2 regions of the Kitasatospora sp. NPDC041917 genome follow, and region 1 is predicted to be linked to the other one. Evidence: predicted binding sites of a transcription regulator. Region 1 holds the regulator's gene; the other holds the start of a gene.
What was found. Region 1 encodes HrcA, which represses chaperone genes, less so after heat shock. Its sites were predicted from a motif close to TTNGCACTCNGNNNNNCNGAGTGCNAA; they were not measured.

Region 1 (7,711 bases):
GCGCACCACCACGGCGCTGCCCCGGCCGGTGCGGTCGGGGGCGACGGAGTCCAGCCAGTGCGCGGCGGGCACCGGGCGGGGGCGGCGCCCGGCCCGCGGACCGGCGAGGCGGACCTCCAGCCGGCGCGGCTCGGCGCCGTCCAGGTCGTCCAGCAGCCAGAGGTCGCCGGCCCGGTGGAGGACCACCCGGGTGCCGTCGGTGGTGGCGCCGCGGGCGTAGAAGCCGTCCGGGTCGGCGGTGTGGCGGCGCAGGTCGGTGCCGTCCGGGCCGCTGGACCACAGCTCGCCGACGCCCTCGTGGTCGGACAGGAAGGCGATCCGGCCGCCCCGCCCGCCCGGCCCGGCCACCCACAGCGGGGAGTCCAGCTGCCCGTCCAGCTCCGCGTGGACGCGGACGAACTCGTCCCGGCCCAGCCACAGCTTGCCGGCCCGCCCGCCCCGGTACCGCTTCCACCAGGCCGGGTCGCGACCGTTGACGCTGCTCAGCAGCACCCGGTCCCCGCCCGGCTCGAAGGCGAGCCCGCCGACCGGCCCGTACGGCAGCCGCTGCGGCTCGCCGCCGTCCAGCGGCACGGCGTGCGCCCAGGTGCGGCGGAAACTGGCCTCGCCCGCGGCGGTGGCGGCGATCGGGCGGCCGTCGGCGGTCCAGCCGAGCACCCGGGTCTGGTGGCTGCCCCAGTGGGTGAGCCGGCGCGCCGGGCCGCCGTCCACCGGCACCACGTGCACCTCGGGCGCGCCGTCCCGGGTGGAGGTGAAGGCGAGGTGCCGCCCGTCCGGGGAGAACCTCGGGTGGTGGACCGGCAGGTGGTCCGCCGTCAGCCGCCAGGCCCGGCCGCCGTCCAGCGGGGCGAGCCAGAGGTCGTCCTCGGCGACGAAGGCGACCAGGTCGCCGTGCAGGTGGGGATGGCGCAGGTAGGCGCCCGCCGAGCTGTTCGAGGAGGTGCTCAGAGAGTCCGTCACCCGGCCAGCCTAAGCAGGTGCGCGTACGATCCGCGCCGTTTTTCCCAGACTTCCGGCGCCGCCCGCGGAGGGCTGTTACGCCCTCCCGGGAACCACCCCGCAGGCCGCCCCGACCGCCTGCACGGCCGCCGTCACGACCAGCGGCCGGTGCGCCCGAGCAGCAGCGCGCCGGCGGCCACCCCGGCGGTCGAGGTGCGCAGCACCGAGGAGCCCAGCCGGTACGGCTTGGCGCCCGCCTCGGCGAAGGCGGCCAGCTCCTCCGGGGAGACCCCGCCCTCGGGGCCGACCACCAGCACGATGTCCCCGCCCTCCGGCAGCCCGGCGTGCGCCAGCGGCTCGGCGCCCTCCTCGTGCAGCACGGCGGCGAACGCGGCCTGCGCCAGCACCGGCGCCAGCTGCCGGGTGGTCATCGGCTCGCGGACCTCGGGGAAGCGCAGCCGGCGGGACTGCTTGCCCGCCTCCCGGGCGGTGGCCCGCCACTTGGCGAGCGCCTTGGCGCCGCGCTCGCCCTTCCACTGGGTGATGCAGCGCGAGGCGGACCACGGGACCACCACGTCCACGCCGACCTCGGTCATCGTCTCCACGGCCAGCTCGCCGCGGTCGCCCTTGGGCAGCGCCTGGACGACCACGATCCGCGGCGCGGGCTCCGGCTCCCGGCGCACGGCGGCGACCGTCACGTCGATCGCGTCCTTGCCGAGCACCTCGGCGACCGTGCCGTCCACCCCGAGTCCCAGCCCGTCGGCCAGGGTGACCGCCTCGCCCCGCTCCAGCCGCTTCACCGCGGCCGCGTGCCGCCCCTCCGGGCCGTCCAGACGCACCACGGCCCCGGGCACGGCGGCGGCGATCCGCTCGGTCTCGACGACGAAGACGGGCGCGGTCATGACGGGGGAACCTCCAGGAGTGGGACGGGAACACGGAAGGGGTGCCGGGATCCCCCGGCACCCCTCCGCGGACGACTACCGGCCGTTGAAGGCGTCCTTCAGGCGGGAGAACAGGCCCTGCTGGCCCGGCGCGAACTGGCCGGACGGCTGCTCCTCGCCGCGCAGCACCGCGAGGCGGCGCAGCAGCTCCTCCTGCTCGGCGTCGAGCTTGGTGGGCGTCTTCACCTCGACGTGCACTATCAGGTCGCCCCGGCCGCCGCCGCGCAGGTGGGTGATGCCCCGGCCGTGCAGCGGGATCGACTGGCCGGACTGGGTGCCGGGCCGGATGTCGACCTCCTCCAGGCCGTCCAGGGTCTGCAGCGGCACCCGGGTGCCGAGCGAGGCCGCCGTCATCGGGATGGTGACGGTGCAGTGCAGGTCGTCCCCGCGCCGCTGGAAGATGGCGTGGGTGGTCTCGGCGATCTCGACGTACAGGTCGCCGGCCGGGCCGCCGCCGGGGCCGACCTCGCCCTCGCCGGCCAGCTGGATCCGGGTGCCGTTGTCGACCCCGGCCGGGATCTTGACGGTCAGGGTGCGGCGGGCGCGCACGCGGCCGTCGCCGGCGCACTCCGGGCACGGGGTCGGCACGACGGTGCCGAAGCCCTGGCACTGCGGGCAGGGGCGGGAGGTCATGACCTGGCCCAGGAAGGACCGGGTGACCTGGGAGACCTCGCCCTTGCCGCGGCACATGTCACAGGTCTGCGCCGAGGTGCCGGGGGCCGCGCCCTCGCCGCTGCAGGTGGTGCAGGTGACGGCGGTGTCGACCTGGAGTTCCTTGGTGGTGCCGAACGCGGCCTCCTCCAGGGTGATCTCCAGCCGGATCATGGCGTCCTGGCCGCGGCGGGTGCGCGAGCGCGGGCCGCGCTGGCCGGCCGCGGCGCCGAAGAAGGCGTCCATGATGTCGGAGAAGCCGAAGCCCGCCGCGCCGGCGCCGAAGCCGCCGGCACCGCCGCCGCCCGGGGACAGCGGGTCCCCGCCGAGGTCGTAGACCTGACGCTTCTGCGGGTCGGAGAGCACCTCGTAGGCGGCGTTGATCTCCTTGAACCGCTCCTGCGTCTTCGGGTCCGGGTTGACGTCCGGGTGCAGTTCGCGTGCCAGGCGCCGGAACGCCTTCTTGATCTCGTCCTGCCCCGCATCCCGTCGGACGCCGAGTACCGCGTAGTAGTCCGTGGCCACCAAATGCTCCGCTTGTTCCGCCTGTAGTAGTGCTGCGACTGGACGCCACCGTTGAAATTCTAACGGTGGCCCTTGCTAGGACTCGGCCAGGATCTGGCCCACGTACCGCGCCACCGCTCGCACCGCCCCCATTGTGCCGGGGTAGTCCATCCGGGTCGGACCGATCACACCCAGTTTCGCCACGCTCTCGTCGCCCGAACCGTAGCCGACCGAAACGATCGAGGTGGAATTCAGCCCTTCATAGGCGTTCTCCCGCCCGATCCGGACCGTCATCGCGGCGTCCGCGGTCTCACCCAGGAGGCGGAGCAGGATGACCTGCTCCTCCAGGGCCTCCAGCACCGGCTGGATGGTGAGCGGGAAGTCGTGCCCGAAGCGGGTCAGGTTGGCCGTGCCGGCCAGCATGATCCGCTCCTCGTTCTGCTCGGCGAGCGTCTCGAACAGGGTCGCCAGGACCGTGCTGACCGTCGGCCGGTCGGCCTGTTCGAACAGCGCCGGCAGCTCCTCCAGCAGCCCCGGGACCTCCGGGAGGCGTCGGCCGGCGGCTCTCGCGTTGATCCGGGCCCGCAGGTCCGCCAGCACCGTCTCGCCGACCGAGCCCGGGCAGTCGACCATCCGCTGCTCGACCCGGCCGGTGTTGGTGATCAGTACCAGCATCACCTTGGCCGGGGCCAGCGCCACCAGCTCGATGTGCCGGACGGTGGAGCGCGTCAGCGAGGGGTACTGCACCACCGCGACCTGCCGGGTCAGCTGGGCGAGCAGCCGCACGGTGCGGGCGACCACGTCGTCCAGGTCGACCGCGCCGTCCAGGAAGTGCCGGATGGCCCGGCGCTCGGGGGCGCTCATCGGCTTGATCTCGGCGAGCTTGTCGACGAAGAGGCGGTACCCCTTGTCGGTCGGGATACGGCCGGCGCTGGTGTGCGGCTGGTGGATGTAGCCCTCCTCCTCCAGCGCCGCCATGTCGTTGCGGACGGTCGCCGGCGAGACCCCGAGGTTGTGCCGTTCCACCAGGGCCTTGGAGCCGACCGGCTCCTCGGTGCCCACGTAGTCCTGCACGATCGCGCGGAGTACGGCGAGCTTGCGTTCGTCCAGCTGGCGGACCTCACCGGCCATGGGGCACGCACCTCCGTCTTCGCACGTTGTCCGACTGTGTCCCTCGCTGCTGCGGGCCGCTCCGGGAGGCCCCCGGTCTTGGCACTCTGAACCTACGAGTGCCAGAACCGTACCTGCCAGTGTAAGGCCCGGGTCCCGCGGCAGGAACGGCCCGAGGGGCGTGATCCTCCCCGCAGTTCCGGACACGGCCCGCGGGGCCCCGGCGGTTCGATCCTCCCGGCACCGGGGTGGTGCCGGGAGGCCGTCCGGGTGGCAGCATCGAAAGCGACGGCGAACGGAGGAGCAAGCGATGTCGAGCTCGGGCCAGCACACCCGTTTCGCGCCCGACCGCGGCCTGACCGGCCGCATGGTCGCGACGATGTTCGTGATCGGGTTGCTGTACGTCGGTTTCACCGGCCTGCTGATCGCGCTGCTGCGCGGCGCCTGGCCACTGATCGTCCTGATCTCCGGCGGGCTGTTCGTGGCCCAGTTCTGGTTCAGCGACAAGATCACCGAACGGGCGATGGGCGCCCACCAGGTGTCCCCGGAACAGTTCCCCCAACTCCACGGCACCGTCGACCGGCTCTGCGCCCTGGCCGACATGCCCAAACCGCGGGTGGCGGTCGCCGACAACGACATGCCGAACGCCTTCGCCACCGGCCGCAACCCGCAGAACGCGGTGATCTGCGTGACCACCGGGCTGCTGCGCCGGCTGGAACCGGAGGAACTGGAGGGAGTCCTCGCGCACGAGCTGTCGCACGTCGCCCACCGGGACGTCGCGGTGATGACGATCGCCGGGTTCCTCGGCGTCCTCGCCGGGGCGATGACCCGGATCGCCGTGTACGGCGGTTTCATGGGCGGCGGGCGCAACAACAACGACCAGAACGCCGCCATCCTGGCGCTGATCATCCCGCTGGTGTCGATCGTCGTCTACGCGATCAGCTTCCTGCTCACCCGGCTGCTCTCCCGCTACCGCGAACTGGCCGCCGACCGGGCCGCCGCCCAGCTCACCGGCCGGCCCAGCGCCCTGGCCTCGGCGCTCACCAAGGTGACCGGGCAGATCGCGGCCATCCCCAGCAAGGACCTGCGCCAGGCGCAGCCGTACAACGCCTTCTACTTCGCCCCCGCGCTGAGCGCCCGGGAGGCCGCCTCGCAGCTGTTCTCCACCCACCCCAGCCTGGAGAAGCGGCTGGAGCAGTTGGCGAGGATCTCCGAGCAGCTCGGCCGCTGAACCCGCCGAGCCCCTGACGCGAAAGGACCGCCGTGGGAATCCTGGACACCCTGTTCGGCCGCACCAAGCCCGTCAAGCCCGACCTCGACCAGCTGTTCGGCGTGCCGTCCGCCGCGCTCACCCTGGAGGCCGGGGCCGGGTTCACCCCCACCGGGCTCGGCTCGGTCTGCTTCGCGGCCGTCGAGGGTGCGGCCTTCGTCCAGGTCGAGCAGCAGGTCCGGGCCCTGCTGGACGCCGACACCGAGCGCGGCGGCGTCCCGGTGGAGGCCTCCAAGGACGACTACGGCTACTCCTGGCTGCTCGCCCGGCACCGGCCCGAGGAGCTGCCGGAGCTGGTCAACGACCTGCACGCGGTCAACAGCGAGCTGGAGGCGAACGGCTTCGGGCCGCAGCTGCTCTGCTCGCTGGTCGGCTTCCGCGATCCGCAGGGGCGGTCGCTGGCCCTGGTCTACCTCTACAAGCGCGGGACGTTCTACCCCTTCGCCCCGATGCCCGGCGGCGGGGAGAAGCGCAACAGCCCACTGGAGCTACAGGTCAACGCGATGCTGGGGAACGACCTGCGGCTGGAGAAGGACCTGAGCCGCTGGTTCCCGGTCTGGGGCGCGCCGGGCCTCTGACACACCGTCCGCCGTCCCTATGATCACCCGTATGCGCAGCCGCCAGTACGGACCCGACCTGACCCCGCCGTGGAAGAAGCAGCAGCCCGCCCCGGAGGTGCCCGCCGAGCGGGACCTGGTGGTCGAGGAGACGGCGACCGGCTTCTGCGGGGCGGTGGTGCGCTGCGAGAAGACCGCCGAGGGGTTCACCGTCACCCTGGAGGACCGGTTCGGCAAGCACCGGGTGTTCCCGCTGGTGCCGCGCGGCTTCCTGCTGGAGGGCCGGGCCGTCACCCTGGTCCGCCCGGCCGGCCCGGCTCCCGCCCGGACGCCGGGCCGCACCGCCTCCGGCTCCGTCGCCGTCCCGAACGCCCGCGCCCGGGTCGCCCGCGAGTCCCGGATCTACGTCGAGGGCCGGCACGACGCCGAGCTGGTCGAGCGGGTCTGGGGCGACGACCTGCGGATCGAGGGCGTCGTCGTCGAGTACCTGCGCGGCATCGACGACCTGCCCGCGATCGTCGCCGACTTCGCCCCCGGCCCCGGCCGCCGCCTCGGCGTCCTGGTCGACCACCTGCTGCCGGGGACGAAGGAGCACCGCATCGCCGCCCAGGTCACCGGCGACTCGGTGCTGGTCGCCGGCCACCCCTACATCGACATCTGGCAGGCCGTGAAGCCCTCCAGCGTGGGCATCCCCGGCTGGCCCGCCGTCCCGCGGGGCGAGGACTGGAAGGAGGGCACCTGCCGCCGCCTCGGCTGGCCGGTGGACACCCCGGCGGCCTGGAAGCACATCCTGTCGAAGGTGAACAGCTACAGGGACCTTGAGCCCGAACTGCTGGGCCGGGTGGAGGAGCTGATCGACTTCACGGCCCTGCCGGAGTGAGGCCGGTCAGACGTATTTCTGAAAGTCCGTGGTGTCCAGATTGATTTCAAGCAGCTCGATGGGGACGGGCTCGCCGAACTTACTGGTCCGCTCGGACATGTACCTCGGGAGACCGGAGCCGGGCTCCTGACCCAACTCGGTCAGCAGCACACACACTCCCTTGATCGGGTCGACGATCAGATACGCGGGGACAGTGCCCTCGGCATAGAGCTCCCGCTTGGTCCGGTAGTCGCGGTCGACACTGGTCTTCGACACCACCTCGACCACCAGGGAGACCGCCGGCGACGGCAGTAGCCGTCCGTGCTCCTCGACCGCCCCGCGTTCGAAGACGACCAGGTCGGGCTGAGGTTCGCTGGCCTGGCCGGGGATCCCCAGGTCCTGCGTGGTGAGAGGGCGCCACCGACCGTACGGAATCTGGTGCTGAATCGCCAGGACGATGAGGTTGTGGACCATGTCAGGCCCGGCCATCATCACGATTTCCCCCCTGATGAGCTCGGCCTTGACGCCTTCCGGCACCTCCAGGTTCTCGAAGATCCCGGTCATCCGATCATCGATGGCGGTCATGGCGCTCTCCCTCCGACGGCTGACACCACGTTAACGACAATCAGTCCACCAGGTCACGTACCACCGCGTCGGCCAACAGCCGTCCCTGCAAGGTCAGTGCGGCGCGGCCCTGCTCGTAGGGACCGGCGGCGAGGAGGCCGTCGGCGAGGTGCCGGTCCGCCGCCTTGCGGCCGGTGTCGGTGAGCAGGTCGAGGGGGATGCCGTCGACCAGGCGCAGCTCCAGGAGGATGCGCTCGACGCGGCGGTCCTCCTCGGCCAGCACCTCGCGGGCCAGCGCCGGGGTGCGCTGCTCGGC
Region 2 (7,711 bases), on a different contig from region 1:
CTCCTGGAGGTTCCCGGAGAGGTTCCAGGCCATCGCCTTGAGCCAGGCCACCGAGTCGACCGGGGACCACTGCTCGGGCCGGTAGCCGCCGTTGACCACGCCGAGCAGGCCGTACTCCAGCGAGGCCTTCGCGCCGCCGGGGTGCTCGGCGAGCCAGGCGTTCACGCCGTCCGAGTAGGCCTGGAGGTGCTTCTTGGTCTCCGGCGACAGCTTGGTGTCGAACTCCTTCTGCGCCACCTGCCGCCAGCCCATGGTGCGGATGAACGCGTCGGTGTCGACCTGGCCGTCGCCGAACATCTCGGAGAGCCGGCCGGCGGTGATGTGCCGGCGGACGTCCATCTCCCAGAAACGGTCCTGCGCCTGGACGTAGCCCTGGGCACGGAAAAGGTCCTCGTCGGTGTCGGCGTACAGCTGCGGGATGCCGTTGGCGTCCCGCTTGACGTCGACGGGCGCGCTCAGGCCCGGCACCTTGACGCTGCCGTCGACCTCCGGGAAGGAGGCGCGGACCGCGGAGACCCCGCGGTAGCCGCCGTAGCCGGTGCCGGCCACCAGCAGCACGACCAGCACGATCACGATCAGACGGGCGCGCCGGAACTTCTTCGAGCGGGGCATCTGGGTCCTTGCGGTCCTGACTTCGGGGCGGGCGGGCGTGTCCAGGGCCTGCGGCCGTGACAGGGCACCACATTAGGCCGAGTCGGCCGGGCACCGTGAACGGGGGACCAAGCTAAAGATATGGCAAAATGTTAGACTGCGTAACGATCCGCAAGAGGAGCATTGACGACTTCTTAACGGGTCACCCCACAGCACCACCAGACACCCCGCCCGCCCATGCCTGCCCGAGGTGCCCCTGCGTGAACGTCTCCCATCTGAACCAGCTCCTGCTTGAGTCCTCCGTGATCCTGCTGTTCGCGGTGGGCGCCGTCCGCCTCTCCACCCGATCAGGGCTGCCCAGCCTGCTGATCTATCTCGGGATCGGCGTGGCGCTGGGACAGAACGGGATCGGCGTCACGTTCAACAACGCCGAGCTCACCCAGGTGCTCGGCTACGCGGCACTCGTGGTGATCCTCGCCGAAGGCGGCCTCAAGACCAGCTGGCGGGAGATCAAGCCGGTCATGCCGGCCGCGACCGTGCTCGCCACCGTCGGCGTCGGCATCAGCGTCTTCGCCACCGCCGCCGGCGCGCACTGGCTGGTCGGCCTGGACTGGCGCACCTCACTGCTGCTGGGCGCCATCGTCTCCTCGACCGACGCGGCCGCCGTCTTCTCCGTCCTGCGGATGGTCCCGCTGCCGCACCGGCTCACCGGCCTGCTGGAGGCCGAGTCCGGCTTCAACGACGCGCCCGTGGTCATCCTGGTCGTCGCCTTCGCCACCACCGGGGAACTGGACACCTGGTACGTCCTGATCGGCACGATCGCCGCCGAGCTGGCGATCGGCGCCGCGGTGGGCCTCGCCGTCGGAAAGATAGGCTCCTACGGGCTCAAGCACGTCGCACTGCCCTCCTCGGGCCTCTACCCGATCGCCGTGATGGCGCTCACCGTGCTCGCGTACGCCGGCGGCGCGCTGCTGCACGGCTCCGGCTTCCTCGCCGTCTACATCAGCGCGGTGATACTCGGGAACTCCAAGCTGCCGCACGGCCCGGCCGTCCGGGGCTTCGCCGACGGACTGGCGTGGATCGGGCAGATCGGCATGTTCGTGCTGCTCGGGCTGCTCGTCACGCCCGAGACCATGGGCGACGCGGTGGTGCCCGCGCTGGTGATCGGCGGAGTGCTGGTGTTCCTGGCACGGCCGCTGTCGGTGATGGTCTCGCTCACCCCGTTCAAGGTGCCGGCCCGCGAGCAGGCACTGCTGAGCTGGGCCGGGCTGCGCGGGGCGGTGCCCATCGTGCTGGCCACCATCCCGGTGGTGTCCGGCGCGCACCGGGCCGAGGACGTCTTCAACATCGTCTTCATCCTCGTCGTGGTCTTCACCCTCCTCCAGGGGCCGACCCTGCCGTGGGTGGCCAAGCGGCTGCGGATCGACGAGGGCGACATGGGCCAGGACCTGGGCATCGAGTCCGCCCCGCTGGAGAAGCTCCACGGGCACCTGCTGTCGGTCGCGCTCTCCCCCGCCTCGAAGATGTCGGGCGTGGAGATCAGCGAGCTGCGGCTGCCCAAGGGGGCCGCGGTCACCCTGGTCGTGCGGGAGGGGAACTCCTTCGTGCCGGACAAGGCGACGGTGCTGCGCGGCGGGGACGAGCTGCTGGTGGTCACCACGGACGAGGTCGGCGAGGCGGCGGAGCGGCGGCTGCGGGCCGTGGACAAGGGCGGCAAGCTCGCGGGGTGGCTGAACGGGCGGTGAGCGCGGGGGCCGGCTCGGCTCGGCCCCTTCACTGCTCGAACCGGCTGCTCCGGCTCACCCGGCCCGCCCTGCACTCCTCGGCCCGCCCCGGCCCCTCCGGCCCGTCACGGCTGGGGCGGGCCGCCTGGGCCGGGGTCGGCCGAGGGTATCTACGCGCGTAACTGATACGATGGTTCGATCATCCGTATAACCATCGCTAGACCACCCCCAATTTCTGCCTGACGCAGAGTTGGCGCGACCGCTCGGCGGCCGCGGTCCGGCTCCCGGCCACCACGCCGGACCGGCCCGGTATCTACCCCGGTCGACGCGCGAGAGGACGACTCTCGGCGCCGTCGGGGCCACACCATGCCCTGCCGCGCTACCAGGCAGCAGGAAGGACCGACCGTGACGGCGCGCCGAACGGTCGACACCGCCGCGGACCACGCGGCCACCCCCGCAGCTCCGGCCCCCGCCCGCGTCGGGTACGGCGAGCTGCTGCGCACGCCCGGGGCCTGGACGTTCCTGTCCCCCGCCCTGGTCGCGCGGCTGCCGTACGCGATGCTCAGCATGGGCATCCTGCTGCTCGTCACCCGGACCCACGGCTCGTACGGCACCGCCGGTACGGTCACCGCCGTCGCCGCCGTCGCCCAGGCCCTGGTCGGGCCGCAGACCGGGCGGCTCGCGGACCGCTACGGCCAGGCCGCGGTGCTCGTCCCGACCGTCCTGGTGCACGCGGCCGCGGTCGGCGCGCTGATCGCGCTCGCGCTCGGTCACGCGCCCGCCTGGAGCCTGTTCCTGGCCGCCGTCCCGGCCGGTGCGAGCGTTCCGCAGGTCGGCGCGATGGTCCGGGCCCGCTGGGTGGCCACGTTCACCGCGGACGGCGCCTCCGACGCCTCCGCGGCCCGGGTGAGCACCGCCTTCGCCTTCGAGTCCGTGACGGACGAGTTCACCTTCGTGATCGGCCCGATCCTGGCCTCCGGCATCGCCGCCCTCGCCAACCCGGCCACCGCCCTGGTCGCCGAGGCCGCGCTGACCCTCGTCGGTGGCCTGGCCTTCGCCGCCCAGCGGCGCACCGCCCCGGCCCGGATCGTGCCGCAGCCCGGCACCAAGCGCGCCTCGGCGCTCGCCTCCCCCGGCGTCCGCCTGCTGGCCGGGACCTTCCTCGGGGTCGGCGCGGTGTTCGGTGGCATGCAGGTATCGGTGAACGCCTTCGCCGACTCGGTCGGGCAGCACGACGCCGGCGGCACCGTGTACGGGATCTTCGCCGGCGGCTCGATGCTGGCCGGCGTGCTGTACGGCGTGATCGCCTGGCGGCGGCCGGTGCAGCAGCGGATGCTGATCAGCTACACGCTGCTGGTCCTGGGCTGCTCGGTGCTGTGGGCGATGCCCAACCTGGTCGCGCTGACCGTCGCCGGGCTGGTCTGCGGGCTGGCCATCGCACCGACCCTGATCAGCGGCTACACCCTGGTCGAGACGCTGGTCGCGGACGGGGCCAAGACGGAGGCCTTCACCTGGCTGACCGGCGCCATCGGACTGGGGCTGGCCGTCGGCTCGATGGCGGCGGGCCGGCTGATCGACGGGCACGGGCCCTCGACCGGGTTCCTGGTGCCGGTGGCCGGGGCCGGACTGGGGCTGATCGTGCTGCTCTCGCTGCGGCACCTGCTGGTGGCACCGGGACCCGGGGCGGCCGTCGCGGGCACCTCTCCGGCCCGGGGTTCGGGCGACGTCCCGGCGGAGCACGGCGGTGCCGGGCGGCTGGTGGGCGCGGCCAAGGGCTGAGCGGGAGGCGGTCCGGCGGCCGGGCCCGGCCCATCTCACACCGGAGTCGCTGGACTGATCCCGCGGAATGCCGCATCATTGACCATCGTTAGCACTCATCAGGCGAGAGTGCCAGGAGGAAGACAAGTGCCCACGTACCAGTACCAGTGCACCGAGTGCGGCAACGGCCTGGAGGCGGTGCAGAAGTTCACCGACGAGGCGCTGACCACGTGCCCCGACTGCCAGGGACGACTCCGCAAGGTCTTCTCGGCCGTGGGCGTCGTGTTCAAGGGCTCCGGCTTCTACCGGACCGACAGCCGCTCGTCCTCCAGCAGCACGGTGGGCGCCGGGTCGTCGTCGACCCCCTCGACGTCGTCCGCCACGTCCACGTCCTCCTCGGCTTCGTCCTCGTCGTCGAGCTCCGGCTCCTCGTCGTCGTCCAGCCCGGCTCCCGCCGCGAGCTGACCTCGGCGCCGGGCCATCGGCCCGGGACGGCCCGCAGACCTCGGAGAGGCCCGTCGGCCCCGCTTCCACGCGGGGACGGCGGGCCTCTCCGCGTTTCCGCCGACTCCAGCCGTCGGCCTCCCCTCTTCCCCCTCCCCCTTCTTCCCCCGCTGCGGCCCCATGGGCTTTCCGTCACCCCGGACGGGCCGGAGCACCTCGTGCGGGTGAACGAAGTTGTCCACAGGGCCCGGTTATCCACAGGCCTGGGGAAAATGCTGTCCGAGTTCGCCGGAAACGCTCATCGTGTGGGCATCCGGTCCGCGAGGGGCCGGGCCGCCGACACTCCGGAGGTGCGTCGATGACGACCGCGAACTTCTCCCTGCCCCTGCCCCTCCCGCTGCCCGCGCCCGCCGTGCCGCCCCGGCGGGAGCTGCCGGGCTTCCCGCCGATCCGGCGCGGGTGCGGCGGGTGGCACCGCTGGCGCAGTGCGGTGCGACGGCGGGCCGGGGTGCCCGTCCTGGTGCTGCTCGCGGTGGCGGCGGCGCTGGCGCTGGGGCCCGCGCGGGCCGGTCTGCCGCCTCCCCAGGGGGGCGCGCTGGGCCGGACGGGTTGTCAATCCGGGACTACGGAAGATCACCCGTAACCGGGGGGCGACTTCGTCGTTCGAGGCGGCATGAAGGGCTTCAAGGAATTCCTGCTGCGTGGAAATGTCATCGACCTCGCCGTGGCCGTGGTCATCGGCGCGGCCTTCACCAACATCGTCAACGCCTTCGTCAAGGGCGTGATCAATCCACTCGTCGGCGTCTTCGGGACAAAAGACCTCGCATCCTACAGTTCCTGCCTCAAGGGGCCCTGCGAGGCGAGCCCGACCGGCGAGGTCACGTCCGGAATCCTCATCCTGTGGGGATCGGTGATCAGCGCCGCAATCCAGTTCCTGATCACCGCGGCGGTCGTCTACTTCGTTCTGATCGTGCCCATGAACAAGCTGGCGGCCCACCGCAAGACCCTCGCCGAGAAGGCGGCGGACCTCGAAGCCAAGGAGGTCACCCTGCTGACCGAGATCCGCGACGCGCTGGTCGCGCCGCTGCGCTGACCGACGGGTGCCGGTCGGCGCCCGGTCCCCGTTCCTCAGCCCCCGTGGTGTGGCGGGCGCTGGCTCAGGTACCAGTCCAGCCCCCGTCCACCACCCTCCCCCGCCCCGGGGCGGGCACCCCAGCCCGCATCGGTGTCGTCACTGGACTGCTGGTCCAACGGGTCCCGGAAGACCAGCCGGGCCTTGGCGGCCGCAGCCTCCCGGGGCTCCTGCGCCCGGTCCTGCTCCTGGCCCTTTTCCTGCCCCTGCTCGCTCACGCCGTCCACTCCGTCCACTCGTCCCTCCCCTCCAGCCTAAGAGCCCCGCGGCACGCCTCGGGCCCCGGTGCGGAACGCTCCGCGCCAGGGCCCGGATGAGGGCTCGGCCCATGGGCCCGGCCGGTCCGTCGGGCAACCTGCCAGGCGGAACTGTCGGCTGGCCTGTCAGGCGGCCTGTCAGGCGGCTTCGAAGCCCGCGTGGTCGGCGATCTTCTTCAGCTCGGCCAGCGCGTGCTTCTCGATCTGGCGGATCCGCTCGCGGGTGAGGCCGTGCTGCTTGCCCACCTCGGTGAGGGTGCGCTCGCGGCCGTCCTCCATCCCGTAGCGGGAGCGGATGATCGAGGCGGTGCGGTCGTCCAACCGCCCGATCAGGTCGTCCAGTTCCTCGCGGCGGAGCATGACCATCACGGCGTCCTCGGGGGACGTGGCCCCGGTGTCCTCGACGAGGTCACCGAACTGGGTCTCGCCCTCGTCGTCGACCGACATGTTGAGGCTGACCGGGTCGCGCGCCCAGTCCAGCACGTCCTTGATCCGGGCCTCGGTGGTGTCCAGCTCGGCCGCGATCTCGGCCGGCTCCGCCTCACGGCCCAGCTCCTTGGACTTCTCCCGCTGCACCCGCCGGATCCGCCCGAGCTCCTCCACCAGGTGCACGGGCAACCGGATGGTGCGGGACTGGTCGGCGATGGACCGGGTGATCGCCTGCCGAATCCACCACGTCGCGTACGTGGAGAACTTGAAGCCCTTGGCGTAGTCGAACTTCTCGACGGCGCGCACCAGGCCCGCGTTGCCCTCCTGGATGAGGTCCAGCAGCGGCAGGCCGCTGCGCGGGTAGCGACGGGCGACGGCGACCACGAGCCGGAGGTTGGACCGGATGAAGACGTCCTTGGCGCGCTCGGCGTCGGCGGCTATCGTCTCCAGCTCCTCGCGCGTGACGCCGTCGGGGAGTCCGCCCTCGTCCATCAGGTGCTGGGCGTACACGCCGGCCTCGATCCGCAGCGAGAGCTCGACCTCCTCGGCGGCATCGAGCAGGGGTGTCCTGGCGATCTCGTCGAGGTACATGCCGACCAGGTCGCGGTCGGCCTCAAGGTTGGTCGGGCGGGCCGCGCGACTCCGGTCGGCCCTGTCGCGAACGACGGCACGGGTGGCCATGCTTGCTCCCTTTGCTGGTATTGCCGAGGTCTGCCTGCCTGCCTCGTGAGGGCAAGAAGTGCGGGCCCCTGGAGGCACACACGTAACGATCCAACGAACAGAATCCGGACAACATTCCCAAGTCACTCAGATTCTTCCCGGCGATGCAGTATCCTGCCGGTTTTCACCCCGGCCTCGAACGCTGAGTGATCGGTCGGACGCGTCCCGTGCCATCGGCCGGCCGTTCCGGGAGTGATGTCTTCACTCGACCCACACGCTGCCGCCGCCCACCCGTTGAACCCGCGAACGGCCGCCGGCGTTCCCCGCTTTCCCCGCTTTCCGCCGCCGCACGCACCCCGGCACACGCAGGTCCTCCTCACAAACGATGCCGAATCGCTATCACTCCGGCTCTTGCCCGGCACGGGACACTGGGAAGGTGTCAGTCATGCACCTGACCAACAGCACGAACCGCCTCACTGCGCGCAACCGCAGTCTCCTTCGGGACACCGCGCTCGCACTGGGCTGTGCCGCGCTGTTCGGCCTGCTGGCCGCTCCGGTGACCGGCCAGTGGCACCCGCTGGTCCGCTTCGACCAGGAGTGGATCGGCGAACTGCACACCTACGCCCGGGAACACCGGGTGTGGACCGCCTCCGTGCAGACGCTCTCGGACATCGGCGGCACCGTCACGATGCGGACGCTGCTCGGAATCGCCGCCG

Region 2: the regulator HrcA is predicted to act here: its motif matches at 4,183-4,209, upstream of ACZ6EM_RS25120 (FmdB family zinc ribbon protein).

What each region holds. Positions count from the first base shown of each region.
Region 1 covers NZ_JBVJBI010000006.1:112,276-119,986, reverse strand. Annotated here, with positions in the region: gene ACZ6EM_RS09350 (S41 family peptidase) at 1-960, opposite strand, end outside; gene ACZ6EM_RS09345 (16S rRNA (uracil(1498)-N(3))-methyltransferase) at 1,092-1,841, opposite strand; gene dnaJ (molecular chaperone DnaJ) at 1,917-3,056, opposite strand; gene hrcA (heat-inducible transcriptional repressor HrcA) at 3,132-4,166, opposite strand; gene htpX (zinc metalloprotease HtpX) at 4,456-5,376, shown strand; gene pspAB (PspA-associated protein PspAB) at 5,409-5,993, shown strand; gene ACZ6EM_RS09320 (DUF3097 domain-containing protein) at 6,025-6,852, shown strand; gene ACZ6EM_RS09315 (Uma2 family endonuclease) at 6,859-7,416, opposite strand; gene hemW (radical SAM family heme chaperone HemW) at 7,457-7,711, opposite strand, start outside.
Region 2 covers NZ_JBVJBI010000022.1:34,661-42,371, reverse strand. Annotated here, with positions in the region: gene ACZ6EM_RS25135 (penicillin acylase family protein) at 1-612, opposite strand, end outside; gene ACZ6EM_RS25130 (potassium/proton antiporter) at 852-2,336, shown strand; gene ACZ6EM_RS25125 (MFS transporter) at 2,721-4,094, shown strand; gene ACZ6EM_RS25120 (FmdB family zinc ribbon protein) at 4,221-4,538, shown strand; gene ACZ6EM_RS25115 (hypothetical protein) at 4,876-5,160, shown strand; gene mscL (large conductance mechanosensitive channel protein MscL) at 5,191-5,610, shown strand; gene ACZ6EM_RS25105 (hypothetical protein) at 5,646-5,867, opposite strand; gene ACZ6EM_RS25100 (sigma-70 family RNA polymerase sigma factor) at 6,045-7,016, opposite strand; gene ACZ6EM_RS25095 (phosphatase PAP2 family protein) at 7,441-7,711, shown strand, end outside.